DNA from 3 places in the Radiobacillus sp. PE A8.2 genome. Region 2 is predicted to be linked to each of the others. Evidence: riboswitches for the same ligand, from Rfam matches in the RefSeq annotation. Region 2 holds a riboswitch; each other region holds the start of a gene.

Region 1 (8,225 bases), on a different contig from region 2:
GCAGCGCACCAGATGGGCACGGGGCAACCAATATGTAGTACTTAAATTTTTGCTACGGTTCATGAAGCTGGATAGGAAAAGAATTGTATTTGATCTTATTTATTTTTTCTTTACGTATTTTCTGTTTTTCCTAGGTGTCATCCTATCTGGCGCTATATTTGTAACCAATCTGTTCGTTGATTTAAATCTAGAATTAGGCTTGATCGCCATGATTCTCTGGGTGCTCGCCTATTTACTTTATATTACAGAAGTTATGATTGCCTTAAGTATTGAAAAAGAACAAATGAACAGCAGAAATTTTCTTATCGTTTTGTTTATGTATTTCACGTATTCACAAATCTGGCTGTTCCTAGTCATGAATGCGATGTTCTTAGAAGCAAAACGAAAGCTATTCAATGAAGATGTCACATGGTATAAAACGGAGCGATACGATAACAAAAATTCAAAAAGCTTGTGAATAGGTTAAGGTGGCGAGTAAATTGAGTAATGAAATTAAAAATAATAACTACCGTCCAGAAGACGATTTTATCAGTTTGTCGAGGCAAAATGCCCATGAAAAGGAAAAGAAGGAAGAAACAAAAAAGCGCAGACGCTTAGGTAAGTATCTATTATTACTCGTGTTTGCAGGCTTTATCTATCTCATCTTTTTATTTGGCAGCCCAGTTCTGAACTATGTTAAGGACGGCTTTGCCAATTATGAGTCGCTGCCGTTTTTTGGTGATGACGATGATGGCTATGTTCTGCCACAGCCAGTAACGAACACCGAAGATTTGCCATATCCAGAGGATTCCCCACGGCCTGCTGACCCTGTTGCTGCAGAGGAAGGGGAAGAAACTCCTGAATCGGAGCCGACAGAGGGAGACGGTACTTCTGATGAAGGTGAGGGTACTTTAGATCCAGACGGAGCAACAGACCCAGAACCGACTGATGAGGAAAACACACCTGATGCAGGGGACGCTTCAACCGAGGAGCCGAATAACCCGAATTATGAATTAGAAGTGGTTAGCACCCCAGGTGATGAGGATTCGCAACCGAATAACAATGGCGAAATCATTTTGTTCGGTGAAGAAGACACGACATTAAAAGGTGTCTATGGCAACCGTGATTTCTATTTTACATTGCCGCTAAGCAGTATCGGATCGGAGAGTTATGTTGAACTAACGTTAAGTTCGTCCGAGCTGTTATTACCTGAGCTATCAACATTTACCGTGCTAGTGAACGATAAGCCACTCGAAAGCATCTCGTTCGACGAGGTGTTTGAATATAAGACGCTAAAGATTCCGCTCGACAAATCATTTTTAAAAGAAGGCGTTAATAAAATTTCGATTGCAGCACAAACGTATATTAATGATAATATGTGTTTTGATCAAACCGATGCAGCGAACTGGGTAGTTGTTCATAAATCATCTTACGCATTTATTGATACGAATGAAGCGGTAATTACCGACGATTTATTGAAAAATTTCCCTTATCCATTTATAACATCTGGCGCGCAGGACGAAATTAATACGAGCATCGTTATTCCGAACGATAGCAGTGGCGATGTGATCAAGACGGCGGTTAATATTAGTCAGTATTTATCACAGCAAACCACCGGAAAAGCAGTTGTTCCTGTACTGTTTGAAAGTGAATGGAGCGAATCGTCCGAGCAGCAGCACGTGATCGCTGTCGGAGAAATCGATGCCTGGACTGGCGCAATTGGCAACAAAATCACGTTCAAGGATCAAAATCTGCAGGATAATGAGCTATACTTGCACAACACCATCGAACAGACAGAAGCGAAAGAACGACAAATCCTGTTCGTGACAGCAAATAATGAGCAAACGTTAGTGGAAAAAGGCACATTCCTGACGAATCCAGAAATGAGACAGCAGCTAACTGGAAATTCAATTAAAATCGGCAGCATGCCAACGATGACATCTACTTCTGCTGATCCGGAAATGAATTTACAGCTTGTCGATCAAGCACTCGTGCTCGATGACACGCGACTCACGAGCCAAACGTTTTACTTGGATATTCCATCGTATTGGACAATCCAGGATAAAGGAACATTAGAGTTAAAATTCCGTGCATCGCCATTATTAAATGAATGGCAGGATGAAGACTTACAAGATCAGCTCGGGTTAACCGCCTATGTGAATGGTACGCCATACACGGTGCCACTGGCGAGCCTACTTGAAGATGACATGCAAGAGGATGATATTTTCAGCTACAGTTTCCAGATTCCCAGAGAGTTGATTGCAGGTCAATCACTCGTGCCGGTAAGTTTTGAATTTAACTATCCACACACACAGGAAGGCTGTCGGAGAAATTATAAGAGCGGCAACTGGGTGACGATTGAACAAGACAGTGCACTAGCAATACCGCACGAAATTGCTGGCGGCTTCACGTTTACGAACTGGCCAGCAGCGTTAATGAATGAATCGAGTGGAAATTATGAAAATGTGGCCTTTGTATTGCCGGAAAACGTTGAAAGCAAAGGGCTTAATCAGTTATCGTTACTCGTTAACAATCTAGCAAGCTATCGGGATTTTACCAACTATAAGGTTGTGCGTGGTGATACGAGTGAACTGGAAGGGAATACGCTCCGAGAATATCATTTTATTTTCTTAAAAGGACCAGATGACGGTTTTGAACAAGCGAGCGACGATCTACTCATTCCATGGGATCAAAACAGCGGACTCAACTTGGCTGAATTCGGTTTTATTGAAGAAACCGCTAATTATGTATCATGGATGCAGCCGTCCTATTATAACGGTGATAAAGCGATGGTCTACTTCCAGTCACTTGATGAAGAAAAAGATTACCCTTATGTACACGATAAGTTTTTCAGCTTACTAGGTGAGCTCGATCGTAGCAAAGACAGCACGATCATCGTCGTAAACAAAGCGAATCAAGCATACACATTCGGCGAAAAACAAGCTAGCGGCGCCACTCCAGTAACCGGCGGCATCGCAGCAGGTGAGGAAGAATCAAGCAATATTCTGCTATACGTAAGCATCTTTGCCGTGATCTTCCTTCTATCGATATTATCGTTCTTTGTGATATGGAGAAGACGACGAAGAGAAAGTTAATCAAGAGCAACTCTGCTGACAGGTATGTCGGTGGGGTTGTTTTTTTGGGTGGTTGCTGGATTCCTTGGGGTGGGCGTGCGATTATTGGAGCGAAGCGAGCGATTTCATATCTCGAGCGCGCGGTATCAAATAGCAGGTGCATGATTATGATATCGAAGCGAGCGATTTTGCACCCGAAGTGCGCGGCCCCCGAACCGTGTCGGCGCAGCTTTCCTTCAACCGGCAGTTAATTAACGGCCACTTATAAAAAGCTAATCGAGCGTGTTTGCTTTAACACGGCCCCTAAGACAACCGGCACTTCATTAAAATATAGTTAATGAAGTGCCGCTGTATTTGGTTAATCGGCCAAGTGTAGGGGGATAACGAGGAAAGCTATGTCCGAATAGAGACTAATCGGCCAAATCTAAAGGTGTAACCGTTAAACTCTAGTCAATTAAAATGGTAACAGCCATGTTTAGTCGCCTATCCACAAAATCTATGGCTAATTAGGGTCAGCCAATATATAAACCGAGAGTGATCCCTTATCAACATCGCCCACCCAATAACCGGCACTTATTCAACAAATCTAACTAGGCACCAATCCCCCTCTATCAGCATAAACAATACTGAGGTGGTCTCATGCAATCAATAAAAAAGATGTTTAAATTAATCAGCTTTTTCACTATATTCCTGCTTTTGTTCGGTTTCTTCGTAGTATTTCTAGTATATGTTGTGCCTATTATTGGCTTGAAGACGGTGTTAATTTTTCTAGGCGTTTTCCTTGTTTTATATATAGTCGATGCGATTCGACACATGATTAGTTGACGAATGAAGTAATTTTCAAAAAAATGCAAAAATTAACAAAAAGCTGTTGATTCCTGTAGAAATATGTATATAATAGGCAGTATAATCATACTTATAGTATAAAAAATCGATAAAAGCATACTCATCAAAAGGTGAGGACGCAAAGCTATAGGGGCTAAAGGAATTTCCTATGCCAGCCAGTTACCGAAATCCCAAATATCAAATTTTTAAAAGGGGCTTACTCGGTAGTATATATCGATGTAAGCCTTTTCATTTTAGTGGGGTTACTATATAGTAGATTTTATAGACACACTACCCAGCTAAGAAGTTACTTCTGATTTTTGATGAAATGATATGCGGAAGGTACTTGTAATATAAAAGTCACCATAATTCGGTAATGAAACTTGTGATTTACTTATCATACATAACTAACTCTCAACAAGGCGGTGAGTAACGGTGCATATTTTTAATAACATTCGAAAAATCAAAGATAACTTATTACCTTCTAGTGAAGCAATTCTCGATCAGATTACCAATGGTTTTTTCATGATCAGCGACCAGTGGGAAATTCTCTATATTAATACTTGTATCGAAAAATGGTTCCAACAATCAAAGGAATCATTAATCGGGCGGAATTTTTTTGAAGCATTTCCTGGCGTCATTGGTACGCGAGTTGCACACTATTACGAAAAGACGATGAATGAGCGTATTCCTCACACGTTTGAAGATTATTATGCACCAACTGGATTATGGACTGAAATCAGCGTCTACCCTTATGAACATGGAATTATCGGATATATGACAAATATTACCACAAAAAAGCAGAATGAGCATAATATGAAACATATGGAGAACCATGACTATTTGACTGGATTGCCTAATCGTAGGTACTTCGAGGTGAAATTAAATACATTAATTGATGAAATAAAAGAGAATGGGAATGCCGCATTTGCTCTATTGCAAATCGATATCGATCGGCTCCGATACATCAACGATACATTAGGACATTATACTGGTGATGAATTGATTAAACAACTCGCGATTCGGTTGCAGGATAAAATTGGAGATAAAGCATTTATTGCACGGTTAAGTGGTGATGAATTTTCCATCATAATCGACCGAGGCGAGCTTGATGAGCGGGAGGTAGAATCAATCGCACGCAGTATTGTCAAGGATACGGAACGGACCCCTTTTCTTATCGGAGATCAAACCCTTTACGTCACGATTAGCCTTGGCATGTGCTTATATCCGGAGAATGCCAATTACGTGCAATCGCTAATCGAAAATTCAGGACTCGCTCTTTACCGTGCCAAAAGACAAGGTGGCAATACGTATCAAACGTTTAATCTAATTAAGGATATTGATACATTTCGCCAATTTTCATTGGAAAAGGACATGCGTAAAGCAATTCAAAATAATGAGTTCGAACTTCACTATCAACCGCGCGTAATCGTTGACAGTGGTAGAATCCAGAGTGCGGAAGCGTTAATTCGCTGGAATCACCCATATTGGGGCAGGCTTTCACCAGCAGATTTTATTCCGCTCGCAGAAGAGACAGGCTTTATCCATCCACTTACAAAGTGGGTAGCACAGACGGTATGTCAGCAGCTTAAAGAATGGGAAAACGAAGGCATCTCACTGATCCCGATTTCCATAAATGCATCGGCACATTGCTTTTTGGCAAGAGATTTCGTCGCAAGTATTCGAGAGATATTAACGGACATGCAGGTGGACGGCAAATGGATAGAAATTGAAGTAACCGAGACATTCATGTTGGATTCACAAACGCAAACAGAAATAACGATCAAGCAGCTGAGGGAACTTGGCATAAAGATTGCGTTAGATGATTTTGGTACAGGCTACTCCTCACTTGCTTATTTAACAAAATTTAAACCGGACGTGCTGAAAATGGACCGATCAATCTTGCAAGATGTAACCAACAGTCCCTCGAAGGCAGCAGTTGTAAAATCAATCATTCATTTGGCACATGGGCTTGGTATTGAAGTGGTTGCAGAAGGGGTTGAAACAGAAGGACAGCTGCAGTTTTTACATGAGTATGAATGTGATCAAATCCAAGGATATATTTATAGTAAACCGATTCCTGCATATGAACTGTTGAAGCTAATTGCCAAGCGATTCTTACTCCCTGTTGATCATGAAAATAAGCTGAAACCGTTTGTTGATAAGAGACAGCATGCACGCGTGCCATTGTTTTTTCCGTCAAGTGCGCAAATGATGATTAGTAGTGTACAGGGAAAGACGATTCATACCGAAGGAACAGAAATATTAATTGAAGATATTGGAATTGGAGGACTGCGTTTCTTAGCACATCTAAGCTTAGGAATCAGTGACGACATCATTTTTAAATTCCAACTGAGAATCCTAGGCGATAATCTTACCGTTTATGGAAAAGTGGTTTGGCAAAAAGAAATCGAGCTCGATCTTTTCCAGTATGGTGTGTCATTTGTGATGGATAACGTGAAAGGTAGCCAGTTGGATCATACGGTGGATGAACTTATGCAACACTCGAAGATTAGTCCGTTTATACCGAATACACCGTTAGTGAAAATGGACAAGATGCAGTATTTGGAGAATGTTGTGGCGAAGAAGTGATAAGGGGCCTTTGGATGATTGAGATCCAGGGGCTTTTTTTCGTAAGGCCACTTAGGTTAAATGCACTTTTTACACTTAATGATTTCCAAAATTATTATCATGTATATCAAGTATGTGATTAAGTATATAATGAAATGAAAAGGATGGTGTAGTTGGATAGCGAAGTAATCGGTGAAAAATTAAGAAGGATTCGTTAAGCTGAACTAGCTGATATTTCAGAGCTGCTGAAAGGAAAGTCACCTCTTAAACTACACACTTCGAATATTAAATTATTCGAAAGGAGACTCAGGAAATGAAACTATTAAAATGGATGATTGCGCTTGGTATCATCGGGGCTATCGTTTACTTTGGTTACCCAATTGCTGCCGACCTTGCTTTAGATAAATCAATTGACAATATGAATTCGGAACTTGATAAGAACGGAAATGTTAATCAAATAAAAGCTTTTATCGAAAATGATTCACAACTAGCAAGTCTGATTGAGAACGATATAAAAGATATAGACGAAAGCACGTTACCATTCACAACAAAAGAAGAAGCGGCTAGAACAGTGATTCAAAAAGTTGGATTAGGAAATCTTATGGAAATCCAATCAAAGGTTAGCGATGGCGCAACAGAAGCAGAACAACAGGAGATCATCACAATGCTGGAAGGGAAGTTAACCGAGGAAGAAATGCTAGCGATTAAAGTGATTGCGTATAAGGAATTTGTTGAATAGCAGTTGTTAATATAAGGGCCGTGCTGTCTGTGTTGAGCATGCACGCGGATTTGGCGGCCCCAGGCTTATTCTAATGAAAATCCATGTATGAAAACCCGAGCGGCCACCAGCGTGCTTATTTCTATTAAACAGAATACGGCCTGTGGTGTCCGCTTTGCCAACATCTACTAGATTGTCGTGTGAATGGGTATGTATTAATGAAAATCCGTGCTGTTGAGGTTGAGCGAGCACTGCGATTATTTGATGGGTTTCAAATAAAACGGCACTTAATTAAATAATGTTTTTTCCATCCGTAAACACCCAAACTAAAACCGATTACCGCAATCCCAATCATTCAAATGATCCTATATTCTCTTTCAATGCTTGATGTAAAGTTCCAAGTGTCCTGGTGTTCTGGCCGAACGATATTCCCAGTTGGGTTATTTTTTTTGCAACTTCCATTCGTAAGCCTGTGATTACTGTGTTGCATCCCATGTAGGAAATGCTGTCAATTATCCGTTTCAAGTGACCGATAATTTCACTATCTATTTCGGCTACTCCAGAGAAATCGACAACTAATGTTTGTATTCGTGATTTTCCAATCTCTGACAAAACTTTTTCCTCAAGAATCTCAGCCCGGGATACGTCAATCGAACCGATTAAAGGTAAGATTCCTACAGAAGGATTTATTGGAATAATGGGTACCGACAAATTTTCAACCAATTCTCTTTGTGACTTAATTAATTCATCCTTATATTTAGAGTAACTAATAAAAAATGCATTTAAAAATCCGTCTAGTTTACTATTAATGTCTTTTTCTAGTATGAAAAAGTTTGCCATTTGCTTCTCTAGAGAAATACTGTTACATTCCTGAATGAATTTCCACAAGGTTCTGCGAATAGCTTGTACCCACTCTAATTTGAAAGACAAATCAATAGATTGTGTTGCCCAAGCAATCCCTTCTTGTTTAGCAAAATCTGCGATTGCTTGCTCTTTACCCTCAATAATATCCAGTACTAGTTTGTGTGCGTTATTGACAAGGTCAATGTTACCAATTC
Region 2 (8,225 bases):
AGTTTTCAAGCAGATAAGGGAGGAAATCATAGCTTCGAACTTGAACATATCGAAGGTTTAAATGTTCAACTTCATCATAAATTGGACTTTTATTATCACAACAAAATGTATCGTGCCATCTTTTATCGACCTGAAACTTCTGCATACAAATGGTTGAAAACAATTCAACTGTTAGGATTGTCAGAGAACAAGAAGGTGAGGGAAAAAGTTGAGTAATTCATGGGAGTTTATTATTGATTTTACGTGGTTGTCATTATTTATCGCTGTAGCAGCTGTATTAAAAGCAAGAATTCCTGCTTTACAAAGATTTATCATACCAACGTCAATGATTGCTGGATTTATGGGTTTAATTGTTGGTCCAGAAGTGATTGGCTGGATTAGCTTTGATTTAGACAGGTTGGGTGATTTAGTTTACCATCTGATGGCAATTGGGTTTATTGCATTATCTCTTAAGGAACGTAATGTGGAGAAAAAACCAGGCATGTTAAATGCCGGCATGTTCATTGTTTCCACCTATTTAGTACAAGGTGTGCTAGGGTTTGGCATTTTACTAATTCTGATGATGACGATCTATCCTGATATTTTTCCGGGTGTTGGTCTGTTATTGCCGTTAGGATTTGGTCAAGGACCTGGGCAAGCCTATTCCATTGGAACGCAGTGGGAACAGCTTGGCTTAACTGGTGGAGGAAATCTCGGTTTAACGATTGCTGGAATTGGATTTATATGGGCAACGGTTATTGGTATTATACTTATGAATATTTTAACGAAAAACAAACGTTATACGTCCAATTCCACAAGCAATGCAGCGCATCATGATAAAGTAATCGAAGAATTAGAACCAGATGAAATACCATTAAGTGATGCAATGGACAAGCTATCCTTTCAAATGGCACTTATCGGTGTAATTTATTTAGTGACCTATTTAACGATTGTAGGATTAGGAAATGTATTAACTCCACTTGGGACGTACGGAGAGACTTTTTCACAGCTATTAATGGGTTTTCACTTTATCATTGGTAGCTTATATGCCATATTGTTCCGCTGGATATTAAACCGCTTAAGGGATAAAGGTGTGCACTTGGAGCACAAACCTAACAACTATTTATTGCAACGGATCTCTGGTTTTTCGTTTGACTATATGATCGCAGCATCTATCTCGGCTATTTCGATTTATGCCTTAAGGGAGTACGCTTTCGTTGTTCTGCTGCTGACAACGGTTGGGGGAGCGGCAACTATTTTCTTTACGGTATGGCTTTGTCCGCGGCTGTTTCCACAGGATAAGATACCTAATGTTCTAGGATTCTACGGTATGCTCACCGGAACGATTTCGACCGGAATGGCATTAGTCAAAGCAGTAGACCCAAAATTCAAATCGAATGCAACCGAGAATATGGTAATGGGTAGTGCAACAGCGATTATGTTCGGGATTCCATTATTGCTTATATTAAATATACCGATCGTTGGATACGTGGAACAGAAACCGATACTTTATGTGTATACTTTTTTTGCGCTAGTCGCCTACTTGTTTATGCTAATGACGATTATGCATTTTAGGGTGAAGAAACAAAAATGATAATCAGAGGGAGCATTAAGTGTTTATTTCTAAGATGTTCAATACGGTAAATAAATTAGAAAAATACTGAAAACATTAAATCAAATCAAATACCGACATGGTTAATTATGACTATGTAAGTTGTGTCGTGAAATAGTTCATACTATATATTCTAGGTAAAATGTATTATAAAATATATGTTTAACGTTAAAAATGTATAAATTTACTATAAAAATTATCATGAATTGTCGAAATTACACGACTTTTGACCTATTTTAAAATGTGGATGTCTGCTTTAGTATAAGTTTAAGAGATTTAGTCGGAAAATTTTATATTTCCTGCATCTCGATAAAGGCAAACCTGGTGAAAGCCAGAGACGCAAAGCTATAGGGGCTTACGTGTAGAAATACACGGTGCCAGCCAGTTACCGAAAGAACAGGGAGTAGTTTAATCAACTTGGATAGTTTTAGAGATTACATGAAAATGTAATGCTAACTCTTAAATTGTTGATTAACTACAGTAATAACCCCGCTTTCGGTAAAGGCGGGGTTATTTTTATTAATCGGAGGTGAAGCATTGAAGTTAGTTAACCTGAGTAATGATCAGGTAATCGCTGAGCAAATTGGACAAGCCTATTCCTTCTTCAAACGACTGAAGGGGCTAATGTTTACAGATCAGCTTAGTCTAGGAACAGGATTACACATTAAACCCTGCCAATCCGTCCATACTTACTTCATGAATTACTCCATTGATATTTTGTACGTGAACAAAAACAACATAGTCGTTGCTATCGACGAGGCTTTGGAACCAGGGAAAGTCGGAAAACGTTATGCAGATGCGGTTTCTGTAATTGAATTACCAGCAGGAGCAGCAAAGAAATCATTAACTAGAGTTGGTCATAATTTAAATTTTATATTATAAAGGGAGAGATTCTAAATGTTGAACAAATTAAAAGGATTGTTTATTGAAGAAGATGGACAAGGTATGACTGAGTATGCGATCGTGTTGGGTGTTATTGCTGTTGGTGTGGTTGCAATTATTACCTTATTCGGCAAACAAATAACAGCAATGTTTAAAGATGTAACAGACTCACTTACAGATGTATCTGGTGTAAGTTCATAATATTTTTAAAAAGGCAGCTTTACTTAAATAGTAGAGCTGTTTTTAAACTTTTTGTAACAGGGAGAGTGAGTATATGTTGCTAAATCTATTGTTATTCACAGTTCTATTAATCTGTGTAATTACTGACTTGCAAAGTAGGAAAATATATAATAAAGTGATTTTTCCAGCAATACTCATAGCTCTTCTAATAAATATGATCTTTCTAGGTTGGAACGGTCTTCTTATTAGTTTACTAGGGTTTATAAGTGGTTTAGCTCTACTTTTGATTCCATATCTGATGGGTGGCATGGGCGCGGGTGACGTTAAGCTGCTGGCGTTAGTTGGCGCAATAAAAGGGACATCGTTTGTATTGTACACAGGGTTTTACATGGCTGTAATTGGGTGTGTGATTGGTGTTCTAGTTTTGTTGTTCCGCAAGGGAGTTACACGACGTTTTAAACAAATGTTTTACTCCTTATGTGGAATCAGATATGGTTTGAAAATTCCATTGCTCCAGAAAGAAGGTTTGCAAACCACATATCCCTATGGTGTAGCAATTGCAGCAGGTGCGGTAATGGCGTTCTTTCTAAAAGGTGTGTTCTGGCTATGATCCGTGATGAAAAAGGTCAATCTATTGTTGAAACAGCGCTCGTTATCCCTCTCTTACTTTTATTAATAATAGGCATAGTAGATGTAGGTAAAATTATATACACGCATTCCACGCTGCAATATATTACACAACAAACTGCACGTGAAGCGACGCTAGGTAGAAACGTATCCGAATTAGAACAATTTGCTAACCAACAAGCAAATAACTCAAGAGTAAGTATACAACCAGACATAACATCTTCAGGTGATTCAGTAACTGTAAAGATTCAATCTGAAATAGAACCACTAATTCCGTTTGATAAGTTATTCCCATCAAATTCTATAACACTTTCATCTACTTCTACGGTAAGAATAGAGTGAGAGAATTTAAGCAATAACCGGAGGGAAAACGGAAGCTTCTTATTCCCCGAAACTATTACTACTAATACTTTATATAGGATTTAAACAAGGTATTTTCTAGCAAGATTCTGACGCCGAGCTTAACGGACATATACGATAAGACTAACAGAGTAGGTGGAAAGCATGCGTTCCAAATTTTTATTTTTATTAGCAATCATAATGGCAATCATTACTACTTTTTTATTTTTTAATAATACACAACAGCCCCCTCAAACAGAACAAGTTGCACAACAAAGTACAGTAAAGGTGATTGTTGCAAAGCAACCGATTACTGAAAACCAACTGATTTCTGCTGACATGCTTGAGGAAAAACAAGTGGTCGATGAAAATGTGCTGCCGCAAGCAGTGTCTAGCATTGCAGAAGTCGAAGGGAAATTTGCTACAGGGACAATTGAATCTGAGGAAATCATCCTTTCTCATCACCTAACTGATGCACAAGAAGAAAATTTATTTTTATCACGGAAGGTAAAAGAAGGTTTCCGAGCTGTTTCGATTTCCGTAAGTGACATTCAGTCAGTAGCAAATCTAATCGAGCCCAATGATTACGTAGATGTGAATTTAACAAAAGGTGATTTGTTTAAAGAAGGCCAAGATTCAACGGTGATTTCGGAAATAATATTATCCAATGTTCATGTGTTGGCGGTAGGTAAGAAAATGGTCGAATCGACTACCGTAGCTGACCAAATTGATTATAATACGATTACTTTTGAATTAACACCAAGTGATGCAAATACTTTAATAAAAGCTACATTAGAAGGTACGCTTCATTTAACGCTACATTCAAGAATTAATTCAGATAATCCATCAGAACAATGATGATCTAATAGGTAAACGTAGAAGGAGAGACCATCATGGCAAGGGACGATACTACCGAGCTAGAGCAAAAGGGAAAAGTTATTGCGGTTTGCAGTGCAAAAGGAGGGGTTGGCAGAACACTAATTTCTGTTAACCTCTCTGTGGCATTAACGAAGAAAAACCTAAATGTTTGTTTGCTAGACGGTGATTTTCAGTTCGGCGATATTAGTTTAGCAATGGATTTACAACCTACCTTTACGATAAAGGATGTGGTTGAGGAGATTGAAGGAATGGATGATTATTCTCTAAACAATTTCCTGTCTACCCATTCCTCAGGAGTTAACGTATTAGCTGCTCCGGACAGACCAGAGTTTGCTGAACTAATAACAAACGAAGCACTCGTTCGAGTGATAGAAATGTTACGTAACCAATTTGATTTTGTAATTATTGACACCGGTACGGAAATAAATGGTCATGCCGTTGATATTATCGAGCAAGCTGACCAGATATTGGCTATTACGACATTAGAAATGACTTCATTAAAGAACACTAGACTATTGTTAGAGACTTACGAAAAACTCGGGATAAGAGAAAAGGTGCAGCTAGTAATCAACCGTTTTGATATGGAAAGTTTGATTAAGGCGGAGGAAGTACCCGGCATGTTCAATGAAGTAACCGCGATTCAGATTCCGAATAATTTCAAGATTACATCTCAATCGTTAAATCTAGGGATCCCTTTTACTATTAGTCAGACAAAATCCAATTTGTCAAAGGTGTTATTTAAGATGGCAGAAAATATGACATCCAATACCGCGCATACAAAAAAGGATAAGAGTTCAAAAAACAAAAAATGGTTTGGCAAAAAAAGAAAGGAGTAAATCGTTATGAGTCTTCTAGATAAACTGCAAGAAAAACATGCACCTAAAAAACAACGAATTTCTGAAGACATAAAACCAAACGAAAAAGTAGATCCTTCACCTCCTAATACTGAAAAAACAAAAAAACAAGAAAATCCTACGCCGTCGACAAGTCAAAAAGTCATCAAGCCTAAAAAAGAAAATAAGAAACAGGCCGAATTAAAAAATTTAATCCACAAGCAGATTTTGCAAGAAATGAAAGCTGATGAGGATATAAATTCGATACTTCCTAAGATTGACGATATGGCAATGGAAATTATTAAAGAAGATGAATCATTTCGTGGCAATATTGACCGTAAACAAGTAGTCGATGATTTAATAAATGATCTAACAGGCTTTGGTCCAATAAATCCGCTTTTAATGGATGAGGATGTATCTGAGGTAATGGTAAATGGACCTAATCAGGTATATTGTGAGCGAAAAGGAAAGTTAGTACTTACGGATATTACTTTTCGCGACAATGAACACGTTATGAACGTGATTGAGAAAATTGTTGCTCCAATTGGAAGAAGAATTGATGAAAGCAGTCCAATGGTGGACGCCCGATTGCCAGACGGTTCACGTGTAAATGCGATTATTCCTCCGCTTGCATTGAACGGACCGACCATCACAATACGGAAGTTTGAAAAAGATCCTTTTGTTATTGATGATTTAATTAGATTCGGTACATTGACTGCAGAAATGGCTACCTTTTTGGATGCGTGTGTCAAAGCTAGACTAAATATGTTCATTAGTGGAGGAACTGGTTCGGGTAAAACAACGACACTTAATGTATTGTCTAATTTCATTCCCAATGATGAGCGGATTGTCACGATTGAAGACGCTGCAGAGCTTCAGCTAGGCCAGGAACATATTGTTTCATTAGAATCCAGACCTCCTAATATTGAAGGTAAAGGTAGCATCACGATTCGCGATTTAGTACGTAACTCTTTACGGATGCGACCAGATCGAGTCGTTATAGGTGAGGTGCGTGGAGCGGAAGCGCTCGATATGCTACAAGCCATGAATACCGGGCACGATGGATCACTAGCTACCGGGCACTCCAATAGTCCGCGTGATATGATCTCTCGTTTAGAAACAATGGTATTACTTGCAGGGGTAGATTTGCCAGTAAAAGCAATCCGAGAACAAATTGCTGGTGCAATCGATGTGATTATCCAACAATCTCGATTAAAGGATGGCTCACGCCGAATTACGAAAGTGACTGAAGTACAAGGCTTAGAAGGAGATATTATTGTCCTGCAAGACATCTTCACCTATGAGCAAAAAGGTATTAATGAGAATGGGACAATTAATGGAAGGCTAATCCCAACAGGAGTAAGACCCAAATTTTATGACCGTCTTGAAAATGCTGGATTTTCTATTCCGGCTACTGTTTTTATAAGTGAAGAGGAGTGGAACTAATGGATTTTTTTCTCATAATCATGGTTTTTCTCTCCTCTTTATTGTTTTATTGGGTAATTTTAAAAGCTTTCACTAAAAACGAAAAGGTCTTAGAGAAAAGAATTAACCGTTATTTATTCCAACAAGTAGAACAAGAAGATAAAAAAACTCCTAGGAAGAAACTAACGTTTGATTTGAGTTATACAAAACAGAAAGTAAGGAAAAAGTTCCTTACAAAAGATAGAAATGCAAAAATCCAAACATTAATCAATCGCGCAGGTGTACCACTGAAACCAGAAGAATACATTATGTTTCAATGGATTTCAACAGCCTTAACAGCAGGTCTATTATACTTGATCGTTGACAGCATATTTATCTTGCCAGTAGGAGCAATAGCAGGATTCATATTGCCGAAACACGTGCTAATCATAAAACAAAAACAACGACTCAAAGCATTTAATAATGGATTACCAGAGATGCTTTCGTCTGTTATCGGAGGATTAAGAGCAGGTTTTAGTTTTCCGCAAGCATTAAAGTCTTATATGGGTGAAGCGCAGGAACCGATGAAAGAGGAAATCAATACAGTACTGCGGGAAATGCAGTATGGTACTTCAGTAGAAGAAGCTTTAAATAATTTAAAAGATCGTATGCCTAGTGATGATCTTGACATTATGATCCAAGCAATTGTCATTCAAAGGCAAGTCGGTGGTAATCTTGCTACTGTTTTAGAGAAGATTGTAGATACCATACGTGAACGCATCAAAATTCATGGGCAAATAAAAACACTAACAGCGCAGGGGAGAATATCTGGAACGGTTGTGGGACTATTACCCGTGTTTTTAGGAGTTTTCTTATTTATGATTCAGCCAGACTATATAGGTACGTTATTTACAAATATAATTGGCATTGTCTTAATCGTTATTGGTAGTATATCAACTACTATTGGATTTTTACTCATTCGTAAGATAACAACAATTGAGGTGTGATCGAATGCTGCAAATTTGTTACTTCATTACAATTTTATTAGTTATCTTCGGTATGCTAGTGATGCGTAAGGAAAAGAAACAACTTGTCTCTAATCGTATATCAAAAGTACTTCAACATACTGGAGAAGAGAGCAAAGGGAAAGAGATGGAACAAGAAAAGCTTTCCTTTTCTAAACGAGTAATAGCACCAATCTGGAACCAACTTCAACGTAATTTCAAAAAAAGATTAACAAAAGAGAAGCAAGATAAACTCGAGTACAAATTGCTACAGGCAGGAAGTCCATTTGGAATGACCCCAATTGAGTTTCGAGTTGTACAAAACTTACTCTTAATATCGTTGCCAGTACTGTTGGTGTTATATGCAGCAATGTTAAAGTTTTCAATTGGTATTATCATATTATTTTTGCTTATAGGGCTTGGTGTAGGTGCATATCTACCAACGATGTATTTGAATCAGAAAACGAATGCTAGACAAAAACAAGC
Region 3 (8,225 bases), on a different contig from region 2:
ACACTGAAATAAAGCACTAGCATGACACCTAACCAAAAGATTGGCATCGAAACTCCTACTAGAGATACCGTCGTAACGAGATAATCAATAATCGTATTCTGTTTTCTTGCAGCGATAATACCGGCAGGCACACCAATAATTACAGCGATAAGTAGCGCACTTATTGCTAAGATTATAGTATTAGGAAAGCGTTCCGTGATTAAATCTACAATTGGTTGATTATAGGAAAGTGAATTTCCAAAATCAAATGAAATTAAATTGATTAAATAATCCCAAAACTGCAAATAAAGCGGATCGTTTAACCCCAATCTCTCTGCGTATGCCGCTATGTCCTCTGCACTCGCTTGTGGGCCAAGCATAACTGCTGCTGGATTACCTGGTAGCATTCGTGTAATAAAGAATACAATTACCGCAACGATAAATAATGTAGGTATTAATTGTACAATTCTTTTAAAGAGAAATCCCTTCAACAAACTCCCTCCTTGATTCATTATTTGAATCGTTGTTTTAATATGTGAATAAATTGAATCTTATCATCCATTATTTTCGATGTAAATAGAATTTCTACAAAAAACACTAAATTTTTAGATTTTTCTAGATTTTTAGATAATTGTATTTACAATATTGTTAATTTTGTGTTAACTTTAGTTATATTCATTATTTGAATCTATGTATCACTATGTGAATCAAATAAAAGGGGGAAATTCAATTGAAAAACAGTAAATGGAAAATAGCTCTATTTGCTATTATCTTTGGTCTATTAACAATGGTATTAGCAGCATGCTCTTCCGAATCTAATTCTGGAGAAGGTAATTCAACAGATGATGACGGAAACGCAACTGAAGGTACTGAAGGTGAAGGCTCTAGTAGTGGTAGTGGTGGTGTTTTGAACATTGGTTTGTCGTCTAACGCGGCAACGTTAGACCCTACCCTTTATACAGGAACATATGAATCACAAATTATGCGCTCCATAGCTGATACCGTAATTGTGTACGACAAAGACTTACAAAGCATGGTACCTTCATTAGCAACGGAGTGGAGTGCTGCAGATGATATGATGTCATATACATTCAAATTAAGAGATGATGTTTACTTCCAACAAGGTGAATACCAAGATGGAAGACAAATGACAGCAGAGGACGTTAAGTACAGCTTAGAACGATCAGCTGAGAACTCGGCTCAAAACCGTCTAAGTGGTGTTGAAAGTGTGGAAGTTACAGGTGAATTCGAAGTTGTCATTCACGTAGAAGAACCTAATGCAGCACTACTAGCAATGCTAACAGACCAAGGTAATATTATTGTTCCAAAAGAAGAAGTGGAAGGCTGGGGAGACCAATTTGGTGCTCACTTAGTAGGGACAGGTCCATTCATTCTTGATGAATGGCAAACGGATCAACAAGTAGAATTAGTTAAGAACGAAAACTATTGGGGAGAAGAACCTAACCTTGATGGTGTAACATACAAATTTATCTCTGATGCATCCATGATGACAAATGCGTTACGTTCTGGTGATATTGATATTGCAACAGACATTAAAGGACAAAATAGAGAAGTTATAGAACAAGATGAAAACCTAGATCTACTATCAACTCCGGGTCTTTCGATTACTTATCTTGATATGAACTTCCAACAAGGTCCTACAGCAAATCCACTAGTAAGAGAGGCTATTTATAAAGCAACTAATATCGAAGAAATTGTACAAGGTGTACACCAATGGGGTGGAGGCACGGTTGCCAATGGACCACTTCCAAAAGGTTCTTGGGGGTATGATGATTCTTTTGAGTCATTAACGCCTGAATATAATCCAGAAGAAGCGAAAGAAATTTTAGATCAAACAGAATATGCAGGTGGATTTGAAATCGACCTATATGTACTAGAAACACGTAAGAACTATGCGACAATCTTCCAAAACCAAATGAAAGAAAACTTAAATATCGATGTTAACATTCAAGTTTCTGAATGGGGAACGTTAACAGAGACAATTTCTAGTAACAACGCACCGATGAACATTGGTGGATGGTCTTGGTATCCAGATCCATATTTCTTCCTTAATCCACGTTTCCACTCGAGTCAACATGGATCTAATGGTAACGGTAAAGCATATGAAAGTGAAAAAGTAGATGAACTACTCGATCGTGCACTTACAGAAACAGCTGATCAAGCAGAACGTGCTGAATTATACCAGGAGGCTGTTGCAGAAATCTTAGCAGATCATGCAACGATTGAATTTGATAACTTAGACATTGCAACTGGTATTAATCCAAAAGTTAAAGGATTTAACCTTTCTCCAGATGGATCGATTCATGTTGTAAGTCCAAATGGTGTTAACATTTCAATTGAAGAATAAGAACAAAAGCGCAGAGCTCCGGTTAGCGACGTACGGACTGGACTGAACCGCAGGAGATAAAGGAAACACGGTGAACGAAGTGAATCGATGTTGACTTATCGTACGGAGGTGAGGGAAGTCTCGCTAGTCGCTGGCGCTCGAAGCTGGCCGTGGCTAAATAACTCAGCAAGATATCCACAACTGTTTATTTTTATAATTTCCTAGACCATTAGAAAAGCGCAGGCGCCTTGCTCACCTCCGACAAGCTTAATTCAAACCTCGGAGTGGTGGTCTTCGCCACATAGAGGTTTGAATTAAGACCTCGAGGAGGTAGGCGCCGGAGCTGGACATCTTCAAATTTATTACTTTATTATCTTTCAAGCAAAGAGAAGTAGGGATTGTCCCTACTTCTCTTTCTTCAAAGGGAGGTATATTAATGAACAAAAAGATCGGTGTGATTACAATTGGTCAAGCTCCAAGAACAGACTTGTTACCCGAAGTAGAAAGGTTCTTTTCCTCCGATGTAGAATTTATCCAACGAGGTGTACTTGATGGTTTCGGTAAAAAGGAACTAGAACAAATAAAGCCCGAACCAAATCAGACAACACTTGTTTCAAGGCTCAAGGATGGTACTTCTGCCACGATGGCAAAAGAAAAAACACTTCCGATTATCCAACAAATTATCGACGATTTTAATCGAGATCAAGTCCATTTAATTATTATAGCTTGCACAGGCGAATTTAAACTTTTTCAATCTAATGTTCCAATCATCTACCCCGATTATTTATTGAACCATGTTGCACAAGGTATTTTTAGAAACAAAGGAAAAATTGGCGTCATCGTACCACTTCCAGAGCAATATGAATCAATAGAAAAAAAGTGGCAAGCTGCAGGTTTTTCACCTACATCTTGCGCAAGCTCGCCTTACATCTATGATGAAAGCTCACTTATCAAAGTAACAAATGAACTTGAAAAATCAGATATAAGTACGATTGTACTAGATTGTATCGGCTATACCCAAGATATGAAAGATATTGTTAAAAAGCATACGAGGAAAAATGTTATCTTATCTAGAAATATTGTATTTAAAAATGTGGCAGAATTACTTTAATTAGGATTTTTGTATGGATGCACTTCCTACAAAGATACTATCCTATGGGTACATGCTACAGATCTTAGATAAAATTCGATTTCTAACACGTATAGACATTTGCTAGCAATGGTGAGGTGGCCTCCCAACTTGAATCATCTTAGATAAAATAATATAAGAACGAAAAAGATACTTTTGCATAGCCTGAGAATCCAGAGAAGAACACCCGAAGTGTTACACTCTACGCCAACTTCGGAAAGTGACACCTCTTACCACTAAAACAAGGCAATCTATCGAAAGGATTGCCTTGCTCCTGTTCCCTATACTTCCAAATTCCGCCTGCCTAGCTCATCTTTTAACAACTGTATAAAGTCTTCACTCAACTTTAATGACAGCGCTTTTGTATAGGCGACAATTAATTCTTCATCATTTAAATGTAAAATACCAATACCAGTCATTACATGAACAACATCCTACAAAATTCAGTCGGTTGCACTAGACGCTCCCGGTTATTTAAGTGCCCACGTAAAAATAATCGTTCATCGCTTCTGTATACAAATCTTAGCTTTATTGACTTTTGAATGCAATAGGGTTATTTATAGATGTTATACTACTACATGTATAAAATATTCCACATACGTCGTTCAGAATGAACAAAGTATAATCACCTTTTTGCACAAGACCCGTTTTTGGAAGTAACCATGGAAGATAAGCCAAAGGTGATGGTGATTTGATTTTCCAAAATTTCCACTTGTAAAGTAAAAGAATTCATAGTACAATCTTCAAAGTGTCCACAAATTAAATATTGAAACTGTATAACCTCAAGAATATGGCTTGAGGGTCTCTACCAGGAACCTTAAAATCCTGATTACAGAAAATGAATCGTTAATAATTCGTTTTTTGTAATCTGGATTTTTTTGTACTTTCCTTTCGAGAAGGTTGGATTCAAGCATGAGAATGCGGGCTAGTAAGTCTTCGTGTTCTTTAGCACGATCGACAAGCACAACATCACCCTGGAAGACCGTCGCACCCTAACAAACGTAGAAAGGAAGATTAACAAACTATGAATATAAAAGTATTTATTTTAGCTTTTGCAACACTATCAGTTGGATTAGTTGAATTAATCGTAGGCGGGATTTTGCCGACTCTTGCTGAGGATTTAAATATAGCTTTAAGTACGGCAGGACAGTTCATCACAGTATTTGCTCTTATTTATGCCTTAGCGGGGCCAATTTTGCTTGTTATTACGAAAAAAATCGAACGCAAGAAACTGTATCTGATTGCCCTGTTGGTTTTCTCACTTGGCAATGTTATGACTTATTTTAGTCCTGATTTTACATGGATGATGGTTGCCCGGGTAATTACCGCTGCTAGTACAGCGCTGATTGTCGTATTGTCGCTCATTATTGCCCCAAAAATTGTTGCGCCTACCCATCGCGCAAAGGCGGTTGGGCTCGTTTATATGGGGATTAGTTCCTCGCTCGTACTCGGTGTGCCTCTCGGAATTCTAATTTCGAACACATTTGGCTGGCGCGTTATCTTCCTTGGAATTGCCGTGTTATCGCTTGTCGCAATGGTGCTGATTGCCTTGTTTTTAGAGGATGTACCAGGAGAAGCCGCTGTACCGCTCAAGCAACAGCTGAAAGCAGTTTGCAGTCCCAAAATTGGCTGTGCCCATCTTGCCACGTTATTTTTCCTAGCGGGTCATTATACACTATATGCGTATTTTACACCGTTCCTGGAAACAGAGCTGCATTTGAATTCCTATTGGATTAGTGTGTGCTACTTCATTTTCGGAATTGCAGCAGTTGGCGGTGGAGCTTTAGGTGGAACACTTTCTGATTGGATTGGTACGAAGAAAAGCATTTTGATGGTGATCATCGCCTTTGTAGTTGTGCTTGGAATCTTGCCGTTCACCACTTTTTCACTTGCACTGTTTATTCCAGTGATGATCATCTGGGCAGCGCTAAGTTGGGCACTAGCTCCACCACAGCAAAGCTATTTGATTCAAGCCGCCCCAGCCACCTCGGATATCCAGCAGAGCTTTAACAATTCCGCACTGCAAGTTGGGATTGCCGTAGGTTCTGCGATGGGCGGAATTGCGTTGGAACAAACCGGCACCGTGGCTCAAATGCCATGGGTTGGGAGCATCGTTACCGTAATTGCTTTACTGTGTGCCGTATATTCTTTATCTAAAACGAAAAATAGAAGACAGAAGAACATCTCTACCTCATCGTTACAGGAATCAGGGGTTTAGGTAGGAGATTCCAAATCCAAACATCCTAGATTGGCGTATCGCTGGTCTAGGATCCTTTTTAATTTAACTGGTTAGCATTCATTATACACGATACTCTTTTGCACTGTTAATAAAAAATTCTAGTAAACTTTTGGTTAAAAAATAGGTGAGTCTAAGCCAAGCACTGTTAAAATTATAAAGCACTTCCTCTAGAAGTCCCAACCGGCACATTATAAAAAAAGGGAAGTTACATCCACAATTCCACCCCCAACAAATATTATTCCAAAATGTTAATTGTTTTACATCAAATTGAATATAAGCACATTATAATTAAAGGAGTTAATCAAGCATTAGTTCCTCGTTTGCTAGATTGGCGAGGTTATCCAGATTATTAATGATGTAGTATCGCCCATCCTTTCTTATATATTTATTTTCTTCAAGCCATTTTATATTTTTAGCGATTGTTACGCGGGTAATGCCTAACAAGTTGGCCATTTCCTGGTGTGTGAAATTAATCGTTAGTCTAATTTCTTGAGATGCAAGTGTTTCGCCATATCTAATAGATAGATGAACAAAGGTTGCACACATTCTAGGAAGGGATTTTGTATAACTTAGTTGGAGTGTTTGCATGCACAATAGTCTATATTTTTTGGTAATCAAATCTAATACTTGACTTGTATATCTAGGTTCATTGCTGATTTTTTCCAAAAACACATCTTTACTAATTCTAATAAGTTCAACTTCTGAAGCCGTGATAGCACTGCTTGAATAACGGGAATCATCATTTAAAATACATTCGCCTATTAGTCCGTTCGTGCCGATGACAGCAAGTGCTTTTTCTTCTCCATTGGGAGAAATAAGAAATAAACGCACTCTACCTTTTATAACAAGATATAGGTCGTTGCCATCTTCATTTTGTCTAAAAACGATTTCATGCTTTTTAAAAGAATTTTTTTGACCAAGGTCTTTCAATATTGTCCAATCATAATCCATTTCATCAAACCAAGGATTTAGTACGTTAAATCTTTTTTCAATCTCATTTGACATTATCAACACCCCTAAAGAAAGGAAGATTTTTTATGAACAATACGTTATTGCCAATTGCACGAGAAATGTATCCAATATTATCAGAAAAAATTATGCTGTCAAGCTGCTCACAGAGTGCGCTCTCTACTAAAGTTTTACAAGCAATAGATTCATATAAAGATAGTTTAACAACTAACGGCATGGACTGGGCATTATGGATGGAAAAAGTAAATCAAGCAAAGGCTAAATTTGCCCAATTGATTAACTGTACTCCTGAAGAAGTTGCTGTCTTATCTTCTGTGTCAGATTGTATTTCTTCTATATTAAATGCTATGGATCTTGAAAATAAAGAGATATGTGTAACAGAATTGGATTTCCCTTGTATTGGGCAATCGATACTAGCACAGCAACAAAAACAAAATTTTAAAATTAACTATATCCCTCATAATGATCATTATACTATACCGTTAGAATATTATGAAAATAGTTTGTCGAAGCGTGTCGCTATTACTTGTATTCCACACGTATCTTATTATAGTGGATTTAAACAAAATTTAAAGGAAATATCTAAACTTGTCCATGATTCTAGCTCTCTGTTATTTGTAGATGCCTATCAGTCTGCGGGCAGTATGGAAATAGATGTAAAAGACATGGGAATTGATATATTAGTAGCCGGTATGCAAAAGTACTTATTAGGTGTACCTGGTATCTCTTTTATGTATGTAAAGAAAGACATTGCTGAACAATTACAACCACCTGTAACTGGTTGGTTTGGCCAACAAAACCCATTCGATTTTAATTTAAAATCACTAGACTATGGCAGTGGTGCACAACGATTCAACACTGGCACTCCACCAGTAATCAATGCGTACATAGCTGACGCAGCTTTAGCTACGATTAACTCGATTGGAATGCCGACTATTGAAGCATACTTAAATGAACTATCACTTTATACAATCGAAAAAGCTAAAGAGCTTAATTTAACAGTCGTCAGCCCACAGGAAGTAGCACACAAATCACCTAGCACCGCTATTTATGTGGAAAATGCAGCAGAGATTGAAGAACAGATGAAACGAAGAAATATTATTGTTTCTGCCAGACAAGATGTTATTCGAATAGCTCCTCATTTCTATAACACGAAAGAGGATATTGAAACAGCACTAGTAACTTTAAAAAACTTATTATCGTGATCTACCCCATTTATATAAATCTTGGACTAAAACAATAGTTTTAGTCTCTTTTTTTCGTGCTTTAAATGTTTAAAAACCCCCACAAAATTGCGGGGGTTCTCATAGCATACTTCCTATTCACATCGCTTAAATATAATCTTCTGTTGGCCATTATTGTTTATATCCTGACCCATCTTTGCTAATTTCTCTAATTCTGCTTCACCATCTACTTGCGCAAACAAGTTTCCTGGAAGCCATCCCATTGGAAAAAATGTTCTTGCATCTCTCCCATAAAACAGGCCTACGTCATAAATAGGGAAAGGTAAGCCTGAAAATGAGAATTCTGGCATAAATGTAAATAATATATCCCCTGGTAAT

The links. A riboswitch is a leader RNA that binds a small molecule or an ion and turns the genes downstream of it on or off. The one in region 2 is predicted to bind cyclic di-GMP.
Region 1: it holds a riboswitch for cyclic di-GMP, as region 2 does, so the genes downstream of both, ACI6MV_RS07480 (EAL domain-containing protein) here and ACI6MV_RS06630 (DUF192 domain-containing protein) in region 2, are expected to answer to the same signal.
Region 3: it holds a riboswitch for cyclic di-GMP, as region 2 does, so the genes downstream of both, sda (sporulation histidine kinase inhibitor Sda) here and ACI6MV_RS06630 (DUF192 domain-containing protein) in region 2, are expected to answer to the same signal.

Annotation. Positions count from the first base shown of each region.
Region 1 covers NZ_JBJGXI010000010.1:35,687-43,911, forward strand. Annotated here, with positions in the region: gene ACI6MV_RS07465 (glycosyltransferase family 2 protein) at 1-457, shown strand, start outside; gene ACI6MV_RS07470 (cellulose biosynthesis cyclic di-GMP-binding regulatory protein BcsB) at 480-3,074, shown strand; gene ACI6MV_RS07475 (hypothetical protein) at 3,693-3,878, shown strand; cyclic di-GMP riboswitch class I at 3,983-4,066, shown strand; gene ACI6MV_RS07480 (EAL domain-containing protein) at 4,314-6,470, shown strand; gene ACI6MV_RS07485 (hypothetical protein) at 6,763-7,188, shown strand; gene ACI6MV_RS07490 (STAS domain-containing protein) at 7,519-8,225, opposite strand, start outside.
Region 2 covers NZ_JBJGXI010000008.1:102,509-110,733, forward strand. Annotated here, with positions in the region: gene ACI6MV_RS06620 (lysophospholipid acyltransferase family protein) at 1-216, shown strand, start outside; gene ACI6MV_RS06625 (sodium/glutamate symporter family protein) at 209-1,573, shown strand; cyclic di-GMP riboswitch class I at 1,896-1,984, shown strand; gene ACI6MV_RS06630 (DUF192 domain-containing protein) at 2,129-2,473, shown strand; gene ACI6MV_RS06635 (Flp family type IVb pilin) at 2,489-2,674, shown strand; gene ACI6MV_RS06640 (A24 family peptidase) at 2,748-3,263, shown strand; gene ACI6MV_RS06645 (TadE/TadG family type IV pilus assembly protein) at 3,260-3,622, shown strand; gene cpaB (Flp pilus assembly protein CpaB) at 3,785-4,477, shown strand; gene ACI6MV_RS06655 (CpaE/TadZ family protein) at 4,513-5,334, shown strand; gene ACI6MV_RS06660 (TadA family conjugal transfer-associated ATPase) at 5,341-6,777, shown strand; gene ACI6MV_RS06665 (type II secretion system F family protein) at 6,777-7,742, shown strand; gene ACI6MV_RS06670 (type II secretion system F family protein) at 7,747-8,225, shown strand, end outside.
Region 3 covers NZ_JBJGXI010000015.1:13,442-21,666, reverse strand. Annotated here, with positions in the region: gene ACI6MV_RS09940 (ABC transporter permease) at 1-470, opposite strand, end outside; gene ACI6MV_RS09935 (ABC transporter substrate-binding protein) at 710-2,347, shown strand; gene ACI6MV_RS09930 (AroM family protein) at 2,763-3,437, shown strand; gene sda (sporulation histidine kinase inhibitor Sda) at 3,737-3,874, opposite strand; cyclic di-GMP riboswitch class II at 3,892-3,975, opposite strand; purine riboswitch at 4,208-4,307, shown strand; gene ACI6MV_RS09920 (MFS transporter) at 4,480-5,673, shown strand; gene ACI6MV_RS09915 (Crp/Fnr family transcriptional regulator) at 5,992-6,699, opposite strand; gene ACI6MV_RS09910 (aminotransferase class V-fold PLP-dependent enzyme) at 6,732-7,868, shown strand; gene ACI6MV_RS09905 (DUF3830 family protein) at 7,982-8,225, opposite strand, start outside.